4 regions of the Mesorhizobium sp. CA16 genome follow, and region 1 is predicted to be linked to each of the others. Evidence: predicted binding sites of a transcription regulator. Region 1 holds the regulator's gene; each other region holds the start of a gene.
The links. Region 1 encodes PhoB, which activates phosphate uptake and scavenging genes when phosphate is short. Its sites were predicted from a motif close to TGTCATNNANCTGTCAT; they were not measured.
Positions count from the first base shown of each region.

Region 2: the regulator PhoB is predicted to act here: its motif matches at 1,210-1,226, upstream of phnF (phosphonate metabolism transcriptional regulator PhnF).
Region 3: the regulator PhoB is predicted to act here: its motif matches at 1,370-1,386, upstream of LB525_RS27935 (esterase-like activity of phytase family protein).
Region 4: the regulator PhoB is predicted to act here: its motif matches at 1,458-1,474, upstream of LB525_RS02010 (acid phosphatase).

Region 1 covers NZ_JAIUHP010000012.1:110,745-112,932, forward strand. Annotated here, with positions in the region: gene pstB (phosphate ABC transporter ATP-binding protein PstB) at 1-56, shown strand, start outside; gene phoU (phosphate signaling complex protein PhoU) at 77-784, shown strand; gene phoB (phosphate regulon transcriptional regulator PhoB) at 801-1,490, shown strand; gene LB525_RS18025 (ROK family protein) at 1,823-2,188, opposite strand, start outside.
Region 2 covers NZ_JAIUHP010000014.1:170,055-172,242, reverse strand. Annotated here, with positions in the region: gene LB525_RS20170 (zinc-binding alcohol dehydrogenase family protein) at 1-91, shown strand, start outside; gene phnF (phosphonate metabolism transcriptional regulator PhnF) at 424-1,167, opposite strand; gene phnG (phosphonate C-P lyase system protein PhnG) at 1,307-1,768, shown strand; gene phnH (phosphonate C-P lyase system protein PhnH) at 1,768-2,188, shown strand, end outside.
Region 3 covers NZ_JAIUHP010000035.1:13,727-15,914, reverse strand. Annotated here, with positions in the region: gene LB525_RS27935 (esterase-like activity of phytase family protein) at 1-1,275, opposite strand, end outside; gene LB525_RS27930 (LacI family DNA-binding transcriptional regulator) at 1,549-2,188, opposite strand, start outside.
Region 4 covers NZ_JAIUHP010000001.1:402,863-405,050, forward strand. Annotated here, with positions in the region: gene LB525_RS02005 (adenine phosphoribosyltransferase) at 1-523, opposite strand, end outside; gene LB525_RS02010 (acid phosphatase) at 718-1,413, opposite strand; gene LB525_RS02015 (cytochrome c1) at 1,552-2,188, opposite strand, start outside.

The sequences.
Region 1 (2,188 bases):
TCACCTCGCCCCGCGAAAAGCGCACGCAGGACTACATCACCGGCCGCTTCGGCTGAGCTCATACGAGGACATCATCATGGCCGAACATACCGTCGCTTCCTTCGACGAGGATCTGAGGCAGATCAGCCGGCTCATCAACGACATGGGCGATCTCGCAGCCTCCATGGTCGGCGCTTCGACCAAGGCCCTGCTCGAGACCGACAATGCCATGGCGCAGCGCGTCGTTTCCGACGATGCCATCATGGACGCGCGCCAGCGCGAGCTCGACGACCGCGCCATCACGCTGATCGCCAAGCGCCAGCCGATGGCCGACGACCTGCGCAACGTGGTCGGCTCGATCCGCATGGCGGGCGACCTCGAGCGCATCGGCGACCTCGCCAAGAACATCGCCAAGCGCGTCGGCTCGGTCGGCGTCAGCGCCGCGCCGCGCGACCTCACGCATTCGATCGATTCCATGGCGCAACTGGTGCTGATCCAGGTCCAGGCCGTGATCCAGGAATATACGGTGGGCGACGCCACGGCGCTGGCCAAGCTTCGCAACGACGACGAGCGCATCGACGTCAAATACACATCCGTCTTCCGGGAGCTCCTGACCTACATGATGGAAGACCCGCGCAACATCACCGCCTGCACGCATCTTCTGTTCTGCGCCAAGAATCTCGAGCGCATCGGCGACCATGTGACCAACATCGCCGAGAACGCCTATTATGTGCTGACCGGCACGCAATTGCCCGCGAATCGTCCCAAGCAGGACGAGACGACAATGTCGGCGCCGGCGGCCTGACGAAGGGTATCTGCCAATGATCGCGCCACGCATCATGGTGGTGGAGGACGAGGAGCCGCTTGGGGTGCTGCTCCGCTACAATCTCGAATCCGAGGGTTACCAGGTCGAAGTGGTGACCCGCGGCGACGAGGCCGAAATCCGCCTTCAGGAAAACGTTCCCGACCTGCTCGTGCTCGACTGGATGGTGCCGGCGGTTTCCGGCATCGAGCTCTGCCGGCGCCTCAGGATGCGGCCCGAGACCGAGCGGCTGCCGATCATCATGCTGACGGCGCGGGGCGAGGAAAGCGACCGCGTGCGCGGCCTTTCGACCGGCGCCGACGACTATCTGGTCAAGCCGTTCTCGACGCCGGAGTTCATGGCGCGCGTCAAGGCGCTGCTGCGCCGCGCCAAGCCGGAGGTGCTGTCCAGCGTGCTCAAGGTCGGCGACATCGTGCTCGACCGCGAGTCGCACCGCGTCTACCGCAAGAAGAGCGAAATCAGGCTCGGCCCGACCGAGTTCCGGCTGCTGGAATTCATGATGCGTCATCCCGGCCGGGTGTTCTCGCGCAGCCAGCTGCTCGACAATGTCTGGGGCGAGACGATCTATATCGACGAACGCACCGTCGACGTCCATGTCGGCCGCCTGCGCAAGGCAGTCAACAACGGCCGCATGCCGGACGTCATCCGCACCATCCGCGGGGCGGGTTACGCGATCAGGGAAGATTAGGGATAGGGGCCGAGACGCTGACGGGTTCTGTGTCTCCAGCATCGGATCGCGTGCATTGGCGGTTAGCCGAGACGCTTGTGCTTCGTCATCCACGGGCGGAGCAAGGAGCGCAGCGACGCAGCGCAGACCCGAGGATCCATTCCGTGATGTCGATGCGTTGCGACAGTCCAGAATTCTGTGCCGCTGCGCCCGACGCGTGAGGTAGCGGCATGGATTCCAGGGTCTCCGCGACGGAGCTTCGCTCCTGCTCCGCCCTGGAATGACGAAGCTGCGGGGCCTTCCCTTCGCTAATTCAAGCGTCTGCTGCTGTCCCGGACCTCTTCAAGGCTGCCTCAGGCCACGTTCTTTCCCGTCCCCACTCTTGCCTGGCCTCCCGGCGCGAAAATCTCCTGGTCGACGAAGGTCAGCGCGCGCATGGCGCAGCCTTCGCGGATCAGCGGCAACTCGTTCGGCTCGGTGTCGAAGGAGATCGATTCGGAGTGCTGGCCGCCGGCCGTCTGGGCGATCGCTTCCCTTAGCGCCGGCTCGATTAGGTCGAAGGCGGCCGCGCTGACGCCGACCATGGCGACAGGCGCCGGGTCGATGAGGGCGAACAGGCTGCCGAGACCGAAACCAAGCGCTTCGCCGGCCCGGCGGTAAGCCTCCCGTTCGGGGCCGTCCCTCTCGCGCGCCTTCGCGGCAAGGGCCCGCATGTCGGC
Region 2 (2,188 bases), on a different contig from region 1:
TCGCACCACGCTCGCCGGAACGCCGCGCGACCTTGCCCGATGGACGCACGAGAAGTCGGGACTGATCAAGGCGGTCATAGAGGTCGGGTGATAACATGACAGGCGGTGAACTCAGCCCGAATTGACGGAGCGCCGCACAGGTCGACCCCCGCTCCGTCTCGGCTTCGCCGAGCCACCTCTCCCCCGGTCGACGGGGGAGAGGAAGAGTGCGAGCCTTGCAGCCAACGCTCTTCAACCGGACACACTGCTTCTCCGGTCGCCAGCGTGCTCCTTTCCTCTCCCTCCGGAGGGGGGAGAGGTGGCTCGGCGAAGCCGAGACGGAGTGGGGGAAGGCGAGCCTCAAACGCCAAGCCGCTGACAAGTAAGCGACCTGACATCAGCGTGAAGCAGATCAATCACGGTCTCGTATAAAACCGGCACTCCCTACAACACCGACAACTTCAGCTCCACCCGCTCCGCGGGAAAGCGCGATTCCGCGAATTGGATCGGCTCACCGTCGAGCGTGACGTTGACGGCGACAGTGACCAGCACGATGGCGCCGGGCTGCAGATCGAGTGCTGCAAGATCGTCTGCGTCGGCGTGGCGCGCCGACAGCACGGTCGAATGCCGCAGATAATCGTTGATGCCGAAGCGCTTCAGTGAGGCGGTGATCGATCCCGTTTCCGCCATTGCCGCCTCGATGCCGGCGAAGCGCTTGGCATCGAACCAGGTCGTCGCGCGCGACACCGCATGACCGTCGGCCTCGCCGCGCGTCTCCAGGCGGATGACGGCAGCGCCTTTGGCGATGCCCAGCGCCTCGGCGATGCGCCGGCCGGCCGGCTCGGTCGACGACGACAGCAGCGCGATATGCCGCTCGCTCGTCTGCCCCTGCAGCCCGGTCGAGAAGCGCGTCCGCGCGCCGATCGGATAGGACAGCCGCTTGCGCGACAACACGAAGGTGCCGCGTCCCTGCTCGGCCCTCAGCACGCCTTCCTGCACCAGTGCTGCAATGGCGCTACGCACCGTATGGCGGTTGACGCCGTAGCGCTCGGCCAGCGCGACTTCAGGCGGCAGCGCGGCATTCTCGGCGAAATCGCCGCTCGCAATCCCCTGCAGGATCCTGTCGGCGATCTGCCGCCATAGCGATACGCCGTTGCGCCTTTCGATGCTGCTTGCCAGCCCGGTCATTTCCCCGCCTCCAACGTCTTCACCCCTAACTTTTGCACCCGTTGTCATCCACCCGTCATGGACTCCCGATACCAAGTGAGTATAATTTGTATAGTTGTCTATATCAATAGACAAATTTCTCTATGCAGGGAGCGATGCCATGCGAGGACAGGAAGCGCGCGAGCAGGCCGGGCGGAAGGCCTTGATGGCGACGCTGGCGCATGCCGCGGCCGACGAGATCGCCCGCCTGTGGAACGAGTCGGGCCTGCCCTCCGAAGCCGAGCTTTTGCGTGGCCCCGAAACCGGACTGATGACGGTGCGCGGGCGGATCGGCGGCGGTGGCGCACCGTTCAATGTCGGCGAAGCGACGGTCACCCGCGCCACGGTGCGGCTGCCCTCCGGCCAGGTCGGCCACTCCTATGCGCTTGGCCGCGACAAGGGAAAAGCCAAGCTAGCGGCGATCGCCGACGCGCTGTGGCAGGACCCGGCGCACCGCGAAGCGGTCGAGACAAAGCTTGCCGCGCCCTTGCGCGCGGCGCTTGCTGCGGCGCGCGAGACAAAGCGCGTCGAAACGGCGGCCACGAAAGTGGATTTCTTCACCATGGTGCGCGGAGAGGACTGATGGATATCGCCACGCAATCGATCGACGGCGGCTTCGCCGAGCCGGTCTTCAACGCCCAGGCGGTGTTCCGCGCCATCATGGACGCGATGGCCCGCCCCGGCACCGTCCAGCCGCTGCCGCAGCTCGCCCGCCCGCCGGCGCCGCTGTCGGCGACGGCCGGCGCCGTGGCGATCTCGCTCTGCGACAACGACACGCCGGTCTGGCTCGACCAGCCGCTGCAGGCCGAAGCCGCGGTCAAGGCCTGGCTCGGCTTTCACACCGGCGCGCCCTCGGCCAACACGCCGGCCGACGCGCATTTCGCCTTGATCGCCAATCCGAAGGAGATGGCGGCGCTCGACGGTTTTGCGCAAGGCACGCAGGAATATCCCGACCGCTCGACGACGCTGATCCTCCTGGTCGACGATCTTGCCTCGGGCCCGT
Region 3 (2,188 bases), on a different contig from region 1:
CTCCCACTTCTCCGAGAGGTTGTCCTTGTCGTTCGGCGCGCCATTGTGCAGGCCGAAACGGCCGAGCTCGCCCTTGTCGTTGATGTCGATGAACGGCGTCAGCTTGGCCGGCGTCACCGACGGGTCGAGCATGCCCTTCGGCGCGACCGGCTTGTCGGCGGCGTCGAATGGGCCGTTGGCGATATCGGTGGCGGCCGAGAGGTCGACGATCTCGATCTTGCGATAGAGCGACTCGTCGCCCTTAACGCCCTGGCCGTTGCCTGAGTCGCGCGCCAGCATCAGAAAGCTCTTGTCGGAGAGTGCGACGATCTCGCTCTGAGCGGCCACCTTGGTCTTGCCCTTGGCATCCTTGAATACCGGCAGCGGCACGACATATTCATGCGCCAGTTTGAGATGGGCGAGATCGGAAGCGTCGTAAACCAGCGCGCGGGTGTTCTGGCGGGTCGAGCCGGAATCGCCGCCGTCCTGGCGGGCCGCCGACTGCAGCACGGCAATCAGGAACCTGCCTTCCGGCGTCATCGACATGCCTTCGAGGCCCTGGTTGTTCTGGCGGCCGGTCTCGGGATCCTTCGGATCAGGTTCGGCGGCGCCCGGGCCGGGATTGTCGGAAGCGAAGTTCGGCTTGCCGTGGCGCATCGGCACCAGAGCCGCGGGCGGTTGGGTCGCCGACATCAGACGGCCTTCGGCCGAGAAGCGGTAGATGTTGGGACCATATTCGTCGGAAATGAACATCGTGCCGTCGGGCAGGCGCACGATTGCTTCGTCGTCCAGCGCCAACTTGCCGTTTTCGGCCTGCGGCAGGATCGGCATGTCGCCGGCGGCGGCGCGCACGCCGTTCAACGGATCGAGGCCGGTGGCGTCGGCGCCCTTGTCGTCGGTCAGAAGCATCGTGTCGGCGAGCGTCGCTTTGACGCCCGACTGTTCCTGTCCGGCGGCGGGCGCCGCGCCAGGAGCGGTCGGGGCCAGCTCGACCGAGATGGTGTTGAGGCGCGGGCGATAATCGGTGGTTCCGACGACATTGTAGCCGCGGTCCGGCAGCAGCCAGAGCGAACCCCTGTAGGTGGCCCCTTCACGCGTCCAGGATTTGGTATCGATCGCCATGCCGGAACCTGAACCGAAGGTCTCGCCGAACTTGTCCTTCTGGTTGGCCGGGATGCGGCCGATGCCGACGAGCCCCTTGTTGACGTAAGCGACGCCGTCGGCGAGCGCCGGGGTCAGGGAAGTGAACAAGGCGAGTGCCGCGCCGAGCGCGACGGTCCGGTTGAGATGTTTCATCGATATCCCCTTCTTGACGAGCAGAGCGGCCTGGAAGGAACGCGCATCGGCGATGCGGCGAGCCGGTTCCCGTCGAGCGGTCTAGGACGTGAACGTGATGGTTGCATGACAGTTTCCTTCTCCCCTTGTGGGAGAAGGTGGATCGGCGCGTAGCGCCGAGACGGATGAAGGGTGCTCCAGCGGAGTGAGACGCTGGTGCCATCTGGAGCACCCCTCATCCGTCGCCTTCGGCGACACCTTCTCCCACAGGGGGAGAAGGGAAAGCGCCTCCGCTCAATCGCTCTCTCTTGCGATCAGCTCCAGCGGCCAGACTTCGCGGATGATGCGTGTGCCCTCAGGGCCGGCGAATGCGGGAAGCGAAGCGAGCAGCATCTCGGCCAGCCGCCGGCCCATGGGCTCCAGCGACGGACGGAAGGCGGTCAGCGTCGGCGAAAAGTAGCGGCAGAGCGGCGTGTCGACGATGACGATCACGGCCATGTCATGGCCCGGCTTGATACCCATCTCGGCCAGCGCCTTGCAGCCGCCGAGCGCCATCGCGTCATTGTTGAAGATGATCGCCGTCGGCGGGTTTCTGGAGCGCATTACTTGCGGCGTCACCTGGTAGCCGCCGGTCTCGTTGATGAAGCCGTCGGCGATCAGGTCGGGGTCGACCTCGATACCGTGCCGCTTCAGTGCCTTGCGGTAGCCGTCGAGGAACAGGTAGCCGAAGTTGAGATCAAGCGAAGGGCGGATAGCGGCAATGCGGCGGTGGCCGCGCGCGACCAGCCGGTCGACGGCTTCATCACCCGCCCTCTCGAAATCGATATCGAGTGAAGGATACGTGTCGCCGCCGGACTGACTTCGGCCAAGCGTGGCGAAGGGAAAGCCGGCCTTGCTGAGATAATCGATCCGATCGTCTTCCCTTCGCGTATTG
Region 4 (2,188 bases), on a different contig from region 1:
ACGTCCTCACCGGCACGTCTAGCGCTTCCAGCTTCTGGCGGCCGCCGAGGTCGGGCAAGTCGATGACGAAGCAGGCCGCGACGATGTCGGCTCCGATTTGCCTCAGCAGCTTCACCGCGGCTTCCGCCGTGCCGCCGGTGGCGATCAGGTCGTCGACCACGATCACCTTCTCGCCCGGCGAGACGCCGTCCTTATGCATCTCCATCTCGTCCAGGCCGTATTCGAGGCTGTAGGCGACGCGCACCGTCTCGTAGGGCAGCTTGCCTTTCTTGCGGATCGGCACGAAGCCTGCCGAAAGCTGGTGCGCCACAGCGCCGCCGAGGATGAAGCCGCGCGCCTCGATGCCGGCGATCTTGTCGATCTTCAATCCGGCATAGGGATGGACCAGCTCGTCGATGGCGCGGCGGAAGGCGCGCGCGTCGCCAAGCAGCGTGGTGATGTCGCGAAACAGGATGCCGGGCTTGGGATAATCCGGAATGGTGCGGATGGCCGCAAGCAGCGTGTCTTCGAGGGAGGATTTCATCGAGGCTTTCCGCGTGTCCGGCTGTCGGATTTGGCGGCGTCGGCCTTTACTGCCCGACGCGACCGACAAGGGCTACCGCGATGTCGCGCCAGAGACAAGCACATCCGGCAAAGGATCGGCACCGATCGGCCTCGACCATAATGAAAAAGGGCGCCCGCGAAGGCGCCCTTCGAAAAGCAGGCGCTACCGAGCGGCTACATGCCGAGATCCGAGCGCAGCTCGGAGCGCGCCACTTCGTACTCGGCCTTGAAATCTGGACGGTTGAGCAGGACCGCGGCGATCACGCTGCCGGAGATCTTGCCCATCTCGATGTCGGACGGATAATGGATGCCGCCGACCACGCGGTTGTGGGCGAATTCGGCCGCGCGCGCCATGATCTCGGCGCGCTTTTCGGGGACCATGTCGGCAAGGACGATGCCCATCATGGTGCCGACCGTCGCATGGCCAGATGGCCAGGAACCGGAGCTCGACAGCTTCACGACCGGCTTGACCAGATCGCTGAGCTGATGCGGCCGCGGCCGCTTCCAGACATCCTTGGCGGGATCGACGACGGCGCCTTCGGTCGCCACGACGCGATCGAAGAAGGCACTGAACTTCGGCAGCTTCTCCTTGTTGAAATTCGGGCCCATGACGTCGGCGAAGCGCCAGATATTCTCCTCGGCGTCGGCGATGGCGCGCCTTTCCATTTCCGGCGTGCGCGTCACCTGCAGCGTCAGCACCTCGCCGAGCTCGGCTTTGGTCTCCGCCGAGTCATTGGCCGGTGGCGGCGGCAGGATCATCGTCAGGTCAATGTCCTTGCTGGTGACGAAAGGCTGGGCCTCATCGGCATGGGCGGCATATCCGGTGACAAGCAGCAGGAAACCCGCCGCGAGCGATGCATATCTTTTCATGGGTGCGATCCTTTGCTGAGTGCGAGGCAGGATCGCCACGAGCGATGACGGTCATGTGACACGCCCCGGTTTGCGCGCGCCGAAATACAAAAGGGCGCCTTGTGGCGCCCTTTCAAAATTCTTGCGATCGACGCCGCCTCAGTGCACCACGTCGGCCCACACCCTGCGCTTGGTCATGTAGACCAACGCGCCGAACACCAGCAGGAATATCATGACGCGGAAGCCGGTCTTCTTGCGATCCTCGAGATGCGGCTCGGCCGCGAACATCAGGAAGGCCGAGACGTCGCGGGCATACTGGTCGACGGTCTGCGGCGAGCCGTCGTCATAGGTCACCTGACCGTCCGAGAGCGGCTTGGGCATCTTCAATGACACGCCGGACAGGAAGTACGGGTTGTAGTGCGTGCCTTCCGGGATCACCATGCCGGCCGGCGGCGTCTGGTCGTAGCCAGTGAGCAGTGAGTGGATGTAGTCCGGGCCGCCCTGCGCATACTGGGTGAAGATGTCGAAGATGAAGCGCGGGAAGCCGCGCTCGACACCGCGCGCCTTGGCAAGCAGCGACATGTCGGGCGGGGCGGCGCCGCCATTGGCGGATGCCGCGGCCTGCTCGTTCGGGAACGGCGCCGGGAAGTGATCCGACGGCTTGCCGGGACGATCGAACATGTCGCCGGCATCGTTCGGGCCGTCATGGATGGTGTATTCGGCGGCCAAAGTCTTGATCTGCGCCTCCGAATAGCCGAGGCCTTCCAGCGTGCGGAAAGCCACCAGGTTCATCGAG